Regions from separate parts of the Alsobacter sp. genome, predicted to be linked through region 2. Evidence: predicted binding sites of a transcription regulator. Region 2 holds the regulator's gene; each other region holds the start of a gene.
The links. The regulator LexA, encoded in region 2, represses DNA repair genes until DNA is damaged. The targets are predictions, from matches to a motif close to TGTTCNNNNTGTGTTCNG.

Region 1 (2,262 bases), on a different contig from region 2:
CATGGTCAGCGCCGTGAAGGAGAAGTTGTGCTCGCCATTGTCGTAGAGCAGCACCTTGCCCTTGTACTTGGGATCCCAGAGCACGGACATGGAGGTCGGAGCCGGCTTCACCTTCTCGGTGTCGTAGATGAGGCCGATGGAGTCGAAGGCGTAGGGAATGCCGTAGACCTTGCCGTCGCGCGTCGTGCCGGTGACCTTGGAGAGGTCGGCGAAGCGCGGCAGACCCGCCTTCTGGTTCGGCAGCTTGGACATGTCGTGCGGGACGGCGAGCCCGGCGTCGATGTAGCGCTGCAGCTGCGCGGTGTTGACGGCGAAGACGTCGAAGTCCTTGCCCTCGCTGCCCTTGATCTTGGCCCAGATCTCGTCGTCCGTGCCGACGAACACGACATTGACCTTGGCGCCGGTCTGCTTCTCGAACTCGGCGACCCAGTCCTTGTCCGCATAGCCCTCCCAGGCCATGACGCGCAGCTCCTTGGCCGCGGCATGGCCGGCCGCGACGGCCGCGAGCGCGACGGCGGCGCCGGCCGCAAGGATCGTCCTGGACAGTTTCGACAGCATGCTCTCCCCTCCCGCCGGCTTCCGACCGCGAGGCTCCGGGCCGGACGCCGGAACCCTCCGCCAGGCTGTGCCTGGTTGGCCGTCGCGATGCGACGGCAGTTCAAGCCCCGTGACGCGCACGTTGCCTCGCGCGCCGCCGGCGATTGGCCGGGTGGCGGTCGGGAACGCTATGCGGCACGAACGGCATGGCTGGCTCCCCTTGCAGCCGCGTCCCGGGACCGGGTGCTCCTGCTGCCAGCGGCTCGAATTCACTAGCCGCAAGCGTGAGTTGTCAAGCTGACGTACAAGCCAGCCCTGCGGGGATCGCAGGGCCAGAGGCACGGCCTACGCTTCCTGCACAGGCGAAGCCACCGGGGGTTGCGAACAAAGCGAGAATACTGTCGGATGCGCCACCATGAGTGCCGCCTTGCCCCTCGATTCGCCTGGACATCTCGACGGGCTCAACGACAGGCAGCTTCAGGCCGCCGCGCACGGGCAGGGGCCGCTGCTCGTCATTGCGGGGGCCGGCTCCGGCAAGACCAACACGCTGGCGCATCGCGTGGCCCATCTGATCGTCAGCGGGGCCGACCCTCATCGGATCCTCCTGATGACCTTCTCGCGCCGGGCAGCCGCCGAGATGACGCGACGGGTCGACCGCATCGTGCGCCGCGCCTCGGGCGTTGCAGCGGGCGTGAGTGACGCGGGCCCCCCGGCCCTGGCGTGGGCGGGCACCTTTCACGCCATTGGTGCCCGGATCCTGCGCGAGCACGCCCTCCAGATTGGCCTCGACCCGGCCTTCACCATCCACGACCGGGAAGATTCAGCCGACCTGATGAACATCGTCCGGCATGAACTCGGGCTCGGACGCAAGGAGGCGCGCTTTCCGTCGAAGGGGACGTGCCTCGCCATCTACTCCCGCTGCGTGAACGCGCAGGAGGACATCGAGCCGGTGCTGAAGTCCTCCTTCCCCTGGTGCGCGACCTGGGGGACGGAGCTGAAGTCGCTGTTCGCAGGCTATGTCGACGCCAAGCAGAAACAGAACGTACTCGATTACGACGATCTCCTGCTCTACTGGGCCGAGATGGCCGCCGAACCCTCACTGTCCGAGGAGATGGCTGCGCGCTTCGACCACATCCTCGTCGACGAGTACCAGGACACCAACCGCCTGCAGTCGGCCATCCTGCTCGCCCTGTCCCCCGAAGGACGCGGCCTCACCGTGGTGGGCGACGATGCGCAGTCGATCTACTCGTTCCGCGCTGCCACCGTCCGCAACATCCTCGACTTCCCCGCCAGCTTCACGCCACCCGCGACGGTTGTCGCGCTGGAGCGAAACTACCGTTCAACGAAGCCGGTCCTGGAGGCCGCAAACGCCGTCATCGGACTGGCGCGCGAGGGCTTCTCGAAAGCGCTCTGGACGGAACGGGAGGGCGGCGACAGGCCGCTCGTCGTCAGCGTGCCGGACGAACTCGACCAGGCCCGCTACGTCGCGACCCAGGTCCTCGAGGCGCGCGAGGGCGGCACGGTGCTGAAGCAGCAGGCCGTGCTGTTCCGCGCCTCGCACCACAGCGGACCGCTGGAGATCGAGCTGACGCGCCGGCAGATCCCCTTCGTCAAGTTCGGCGGGCTGAAGTTTCTAGACGCCGCCCACGTGAAGGACATGCTGGCGCTGCTGCGCTTCTGCGAGAACCCGCGCGACAGGGTGGCGGGTTTCCGCCTTCTGCAATT
Region 2 (2,262 bases):
GCTGGCTGCCGCCATGGACCATCCCACCATTCAGGCACGTCGCCGCCCTCGCGTGGCCATCCTCGCCACGGGCGACGAGCTCGTCCGCCCCGGGGAGACGGCGCGACCCGACCAGATCGTCGCCTCCAACACCTATGCCGTCGCCGGCATGACCGCCGCGGCCGGGGGGGTGGCGACCGACCTCGGGATCGCGGGCGACACGTTCGAGGCGCTCGAGGACGGCATAACCCGGGCCGAGGCTGCAGGCGCCGACGTGCTCGTCACCCTCGGCGGCGCGTCCGTGGGCGACCACGACCTCGTCCAGTCCGCGCTCACCAGTCGCGGCATGACGCTCGGCTTCTGGCGGATCGCGATGCGGCCGGGCAAGCCGCTGATCTTCGGCCGACTGGGTCGGATGGTGATCCTCGGGCTCCCGGGAAACCCCGTCTCATCCATCGTCTGTGCCCGGCTCTTTCTCGTCCCCCTGCTGCGCGCTCTCGTCGGCGATTCCGAAGCCGGCGGGGATCCGTCGGAGCCGGCCAGGCTCGGCGAGGCGGTTCCCGCCAACGACATGCGGCAGGACTACGTCCGTGCGCGGACGGAGCGCGCGCCCGACGGGACGACGATCGTGTTCCCGTTTCCGCTGCAGGACTCCTCGATGCTCAGCGTCTTGGGCGCAGCCGACGCCCTCCTCGTTCGTGCCCCGCACGCGACTGCCGCCAAGGCAGGCGACGCCTGCAGGATCGTGCGCCTTTAGCGCTCGTCCGGGGCCGCGATCCCATGTGGAACATTGGGCCTCGCCATGCGAACAGGTGATCGATTTGCCGAACACAGGGGGAACGTGTATGGTTTGTTCGTGATTTGTTTGAGTCGCGCAACGCGCGATCGCTCCGCAGGTGGCACCGGCATGTTGACGCGCAAGCAGCACGAACTCCTTCGCTTCATTCACGACCGACTGCGCGAGGACGGCGTTCCGCCCTCCTTCGACGAGATGAAGGAGGCGCTGGACCTGCGCTCGAAATCCGGCATTCACCGGCTGATCATGGCGCTGGAGGAGCGCGGCTTCATCCGCCGCCTGCCCAACAGGGCCCGCGCCATAGAGGTGGTGCGCATGCCCGAGCAGGCGGTGCCGGCCGGCGCCCCGCGAGGCCGCTTCAGCCCGAACGTCATCGAGGGAACGCTGGGCAAGCTGCGGCCGCGCCCGGTCTCGGGCGGCAGTGACGACGCAAACCCGAACGTGGCGATACCCGTCATGGGGCGCATCGCGGCAGGCACGCCCATCTCGGCCCTGCAGGTCCGCAGCCACACGATCAGCCTGCCGCCGGACATGATCGGATCCGGCGAGCATTTCGCACTCGAGGTCCGCGGCGACTCGATGGTCGATGCCGGCATCCATGACGGCGACACTGTCGTCATCCGCCGGCAGGACAGCGCCGACACCGGGGACATCGTCGTCGCACTGATCGACGACGAGGAGGCCACCCTGAAGAGGCTGCGCAAGCGGGGCTCATCGATCGCGCTGGAAGCCGCCAATCCGGCCTACGAGACGCGCGTGCTCGGCCCCGACCGGGTGCGCATCCAGGGCCGGCTGGTCAGCCTGCTGCGCCGCTACTGAGCCTCTTCCTCGCCGTCCGGAGAGGTGGTGCGCGGCATCCGCGGTGGCGGTCTCGCCTGCGGAACCGCACCGGGTGGCGGGGCACGCAGCCATGGGCGCTCCACACCGGGTGGTCGAGCCTGTGTCTCGGCGATGACGCTCACTGTAGTCCCGGCTGCTTCGGCAAAGCCCTGCCCCGGCAACGACATCGGCGGACCTGTTGAGAGTTTGACTCCGGCAATCCCTTCGCTGCCGAGTGCCATGGAGACGGCTCCCGTGCGGGCCAGCGAGGCTCGGTCGATGAGAAGCGCGGGGGTGCACCATGGCGGCGCCCGAAGAGGCGTGACGAGGATCGTGGCGCGCCGGCAATCCTCCTCGAAGGCGGCGGGGGCCGTCGCGAGCACGATGGCGCCTCCGCCGAGTAGCCGTCCGACGCAGCCGATGGGGTCGCAGGACGTGCCCTTCACGAGCGACGGGTCGTCTGGCGAGCGCCCGTCGGCATCGGCGGCGAGCCACTGCGTGACGGCGAAGTCGCCCGCCCCCCGGCCGAGAATTGCGAGCCGTCCATCCTCGGTGCGGAACGCCAGGGCTCTCGCGTCCTGCGGGACCACAAGGTCCATGCGCGGCGCCGAGGCGGCCAGCGCGACGCCTGCGACTGCGGCGGGAACGGCGGACAGGCGCAGCCATCC
Region 3 (2,262 bases), on a different contig from region 2:
CGAGGCCGACATCGACGGCATTTTCGACACCCGGGACGAGGCCGCGCTTCAGGAGCAGGGGCTCGATCCGGAGGACATAACTGACGCGTCCTGGCGCGACCGCATGAAAGCGGCCGGCATCGCGCCGGCCCAGGCCCTCGCGCGCCGGTTGCTCGAGCGCGGCTTCAACGCGCTGCTCGCGCGCAGCTTCGCGCCGGGCTCGACGGACGCAGACCTCAACCTGGTCCTGTGGCGCTGGGGGGATGCCACGCCCACCCGCCTCACCCTGATCGACGACGAGGGCCGCCTCTCCTGACGAAGGGGACAAGGCCCAGCGGCAACGGAACATTGCGCACCCCGCGACGCCCGGGCATCCTGCCCGCGTCACCCCGTCGGGACGCCGCCATGACCTTCGCCTCCCTGATCCATATCCGCGACGCCACCGAGGCCGACCTGCCGGGCATCCTCGACATCCACAACGACGCGGTGCTGAACTCGACGGCGATCTGGAGCTGGCATACCACCGACATCGAGAACCGCCGCGCCGTGCTGCGCGAGCGGCGCGCCAAGCACTACCCGTTCCTGGTGGCGGCCATGGACGGCGAGGTGCTGGGCTATGCCACTTTCGGAGATTTCCGGCCCTGGGAGGGCTATGCCCACACGGTTGAGCACGCGATCTACGTGCACCGCCACCACCACGGCAAGGGTGTCGGCAAGCTCCTGATGGAGCCACTGATCGCAGCTGCAGGAGACCTCGGAAAGCATGTGATGATCGCCGGGATCGAGGCCGGAAACACAGCGTCGATCCATTTCCACCAGGGCTTCGGCTTTGTCGAGACCGGCCGGCTGAAGGAGGTCGGCTGGAAGTTCGACCGCTGGCTCGACCTCGTCTTCATGCAGAAGACGCTCGGGTAGGGCGACAGAAGGCTACCGTCCTCATGCATCTCGAGGGTGCAGGAACCCGCCGGGATGGCAGCGGCGGCCGCCCGACTCGCGGCCGGGAATACACGGCCGAGTCAGAGTCCCGTTGACTCTGCGGCCCGCCTCTGGAATCCAATAGAACAGAAACAGAACATTCCGCCTTCGCCGCCGTTGTGAAGGGGCTCGCCGGGATAGCCGCATGACCTGCGGAAGCCCGGACGGGAGCCCTTTTGCCCGGTCTCAGAACCCGAAACCCCGTGGAGCCATGCCCGCATCCGCGCCGTCCCCGCTTGCCTTGCAGCCATCCCGCCAGGGTTCCCTCGCAGCCCTGCGCCAGCGCGTCGCCGCAATCGGCGCGGATGGCGGCACGCGGGCGCTGGAGGGCGCACGCCGTCCCGTCCCGCTCGGCCACCAGGCGGCGGACGCGGCGCTCGGCGGCGGGCTGGCGCGCGGCGGCCTGCACGAGCTGCATCCGGCCGCACCCGGCCACGAGGCGGCAACGACCGGCTTCGCCCTCGCCTGCCTGGCCCGGCTCTCGGGAGGAAGACAGCCCTGGCTCTGGGTGCGGCAGGACATCGCCGCCCGCGAGACGGGCGAACCCTACGGGCCCGGCCTCGCCTGCTTCGGGCTCGATCCCTCGCGCCTGCGGCTCGTCGCCGCTCCCGATGCCAGGGCCGTGCTGCGCGCCGCCGAGGAGGGGCTGCGCTGTGCCGCGCTCGCCGGCGTGCTGGTGGAGCCCTGGGGCGATCCGCGCGCCCTCGACCTCACCGCCATGCGCCGGCTGGTGCTCGCCGCCGAGGCCTCCGGCGTCAGCGCCCTCGTGCTGCGCAGCGGCGGCCACGGCGCCACCGGGGGCGGGGCGACGCGCTGGCTGGTCTCAGCCGCGCCCAGCCTCGCCCTCCCGGCCGCCGGGCCCTGGACCGCGCTGGGCCGCCCGGCCTTCGAGGCCGTCCTCCTGCGCTGCCGGCAGACCGGCGGGGCAGGCGAGGGCGGCCGCTGGATCATGGAGTGGGATCCCGATGAGCGATGCCTCCGCGACCCTGCCGCGCCTGGCGGCGGTGTGGTTTCCCCGCCTCGCCAGCGACCGGCTGCGCCGCGCCGCCCGGCGGGAGAAGACGCCGTCCGCCGCGCCGGCTGACGCGCCGCTCGTGGTGGTGGAGAAGGTGGCAGGCGCGCTGCGCGTCGCCTGCCTCGACGCCGCCGCATCCGCCGCAGGCCTTTCGCCGGGCATGGCGCTCGCCACGGCGCGCGCGCTGCATCCCGGCATCGCCGTGGCGGAGGCGGATCCGGACGCTGACGCAGCCCTCCTCGAAGCGCTGGCCGACTGGGCGGAGCGCTACACCCCGTTCATCGGGCTGCAGC

Region 1: a site for LexA is predicted at 918-935, ahead of AC5JCN_RS19695 (ATP-dependent helicase). Genes of this name have one in related genera too.
Region 3: a site for LexA is predicted at 1,037-1,054, ahead of AC5JCN_RS17155 (ImuA family protein). Genes of this name have one in related genera too.

Annotation. Positions count from the first base shown of each region.
Region 1 is NZ_JCACDK010000018.1:1,015,854-1,018,115, reverse strand. It holds gene AC5JCN_RS19700 (ABC transporter substrate-binding protein) at 1-558, opposite strand, end outside; gene AC5JCN_RS19695 (ATP-dependent helicase) at 953-2,262, shown strand, end outside.
Region 2 is NZ_JCACDK010000005.1:48,245-50,506, reverse strand. It holds gene AC5JCN_RS05480 (molybdopterin molybdotransferase MoeA) at 1-736, shown strand, start outside; gene lexA (transcriptional repressor LexA) at 887-1,594, shown strand; gene AC5JCN_RS05470 (ComEC/Rec2 family competence protein) at 1,588-2,262, opposite strand, start outside.
Region 3 is NZ_JCACDK010000018.1:477,389-479,650, forward strand. It holds gene AC5JCN_RS17145 (RES family NAD+ phosphorylase) at 1-295, shown strand, start outside; gene AC5JCN_RS17150 (GNAT family N-acetyltransferase) at 403-894, shown strand; gene AC5JCN_RS17155 (ImuA family protein) at 1,166-2,038, shown strand; gene AC5JCN_RS17160 (Y-family DNA polymerase) at 1,920-2,262, shown strand, end outside.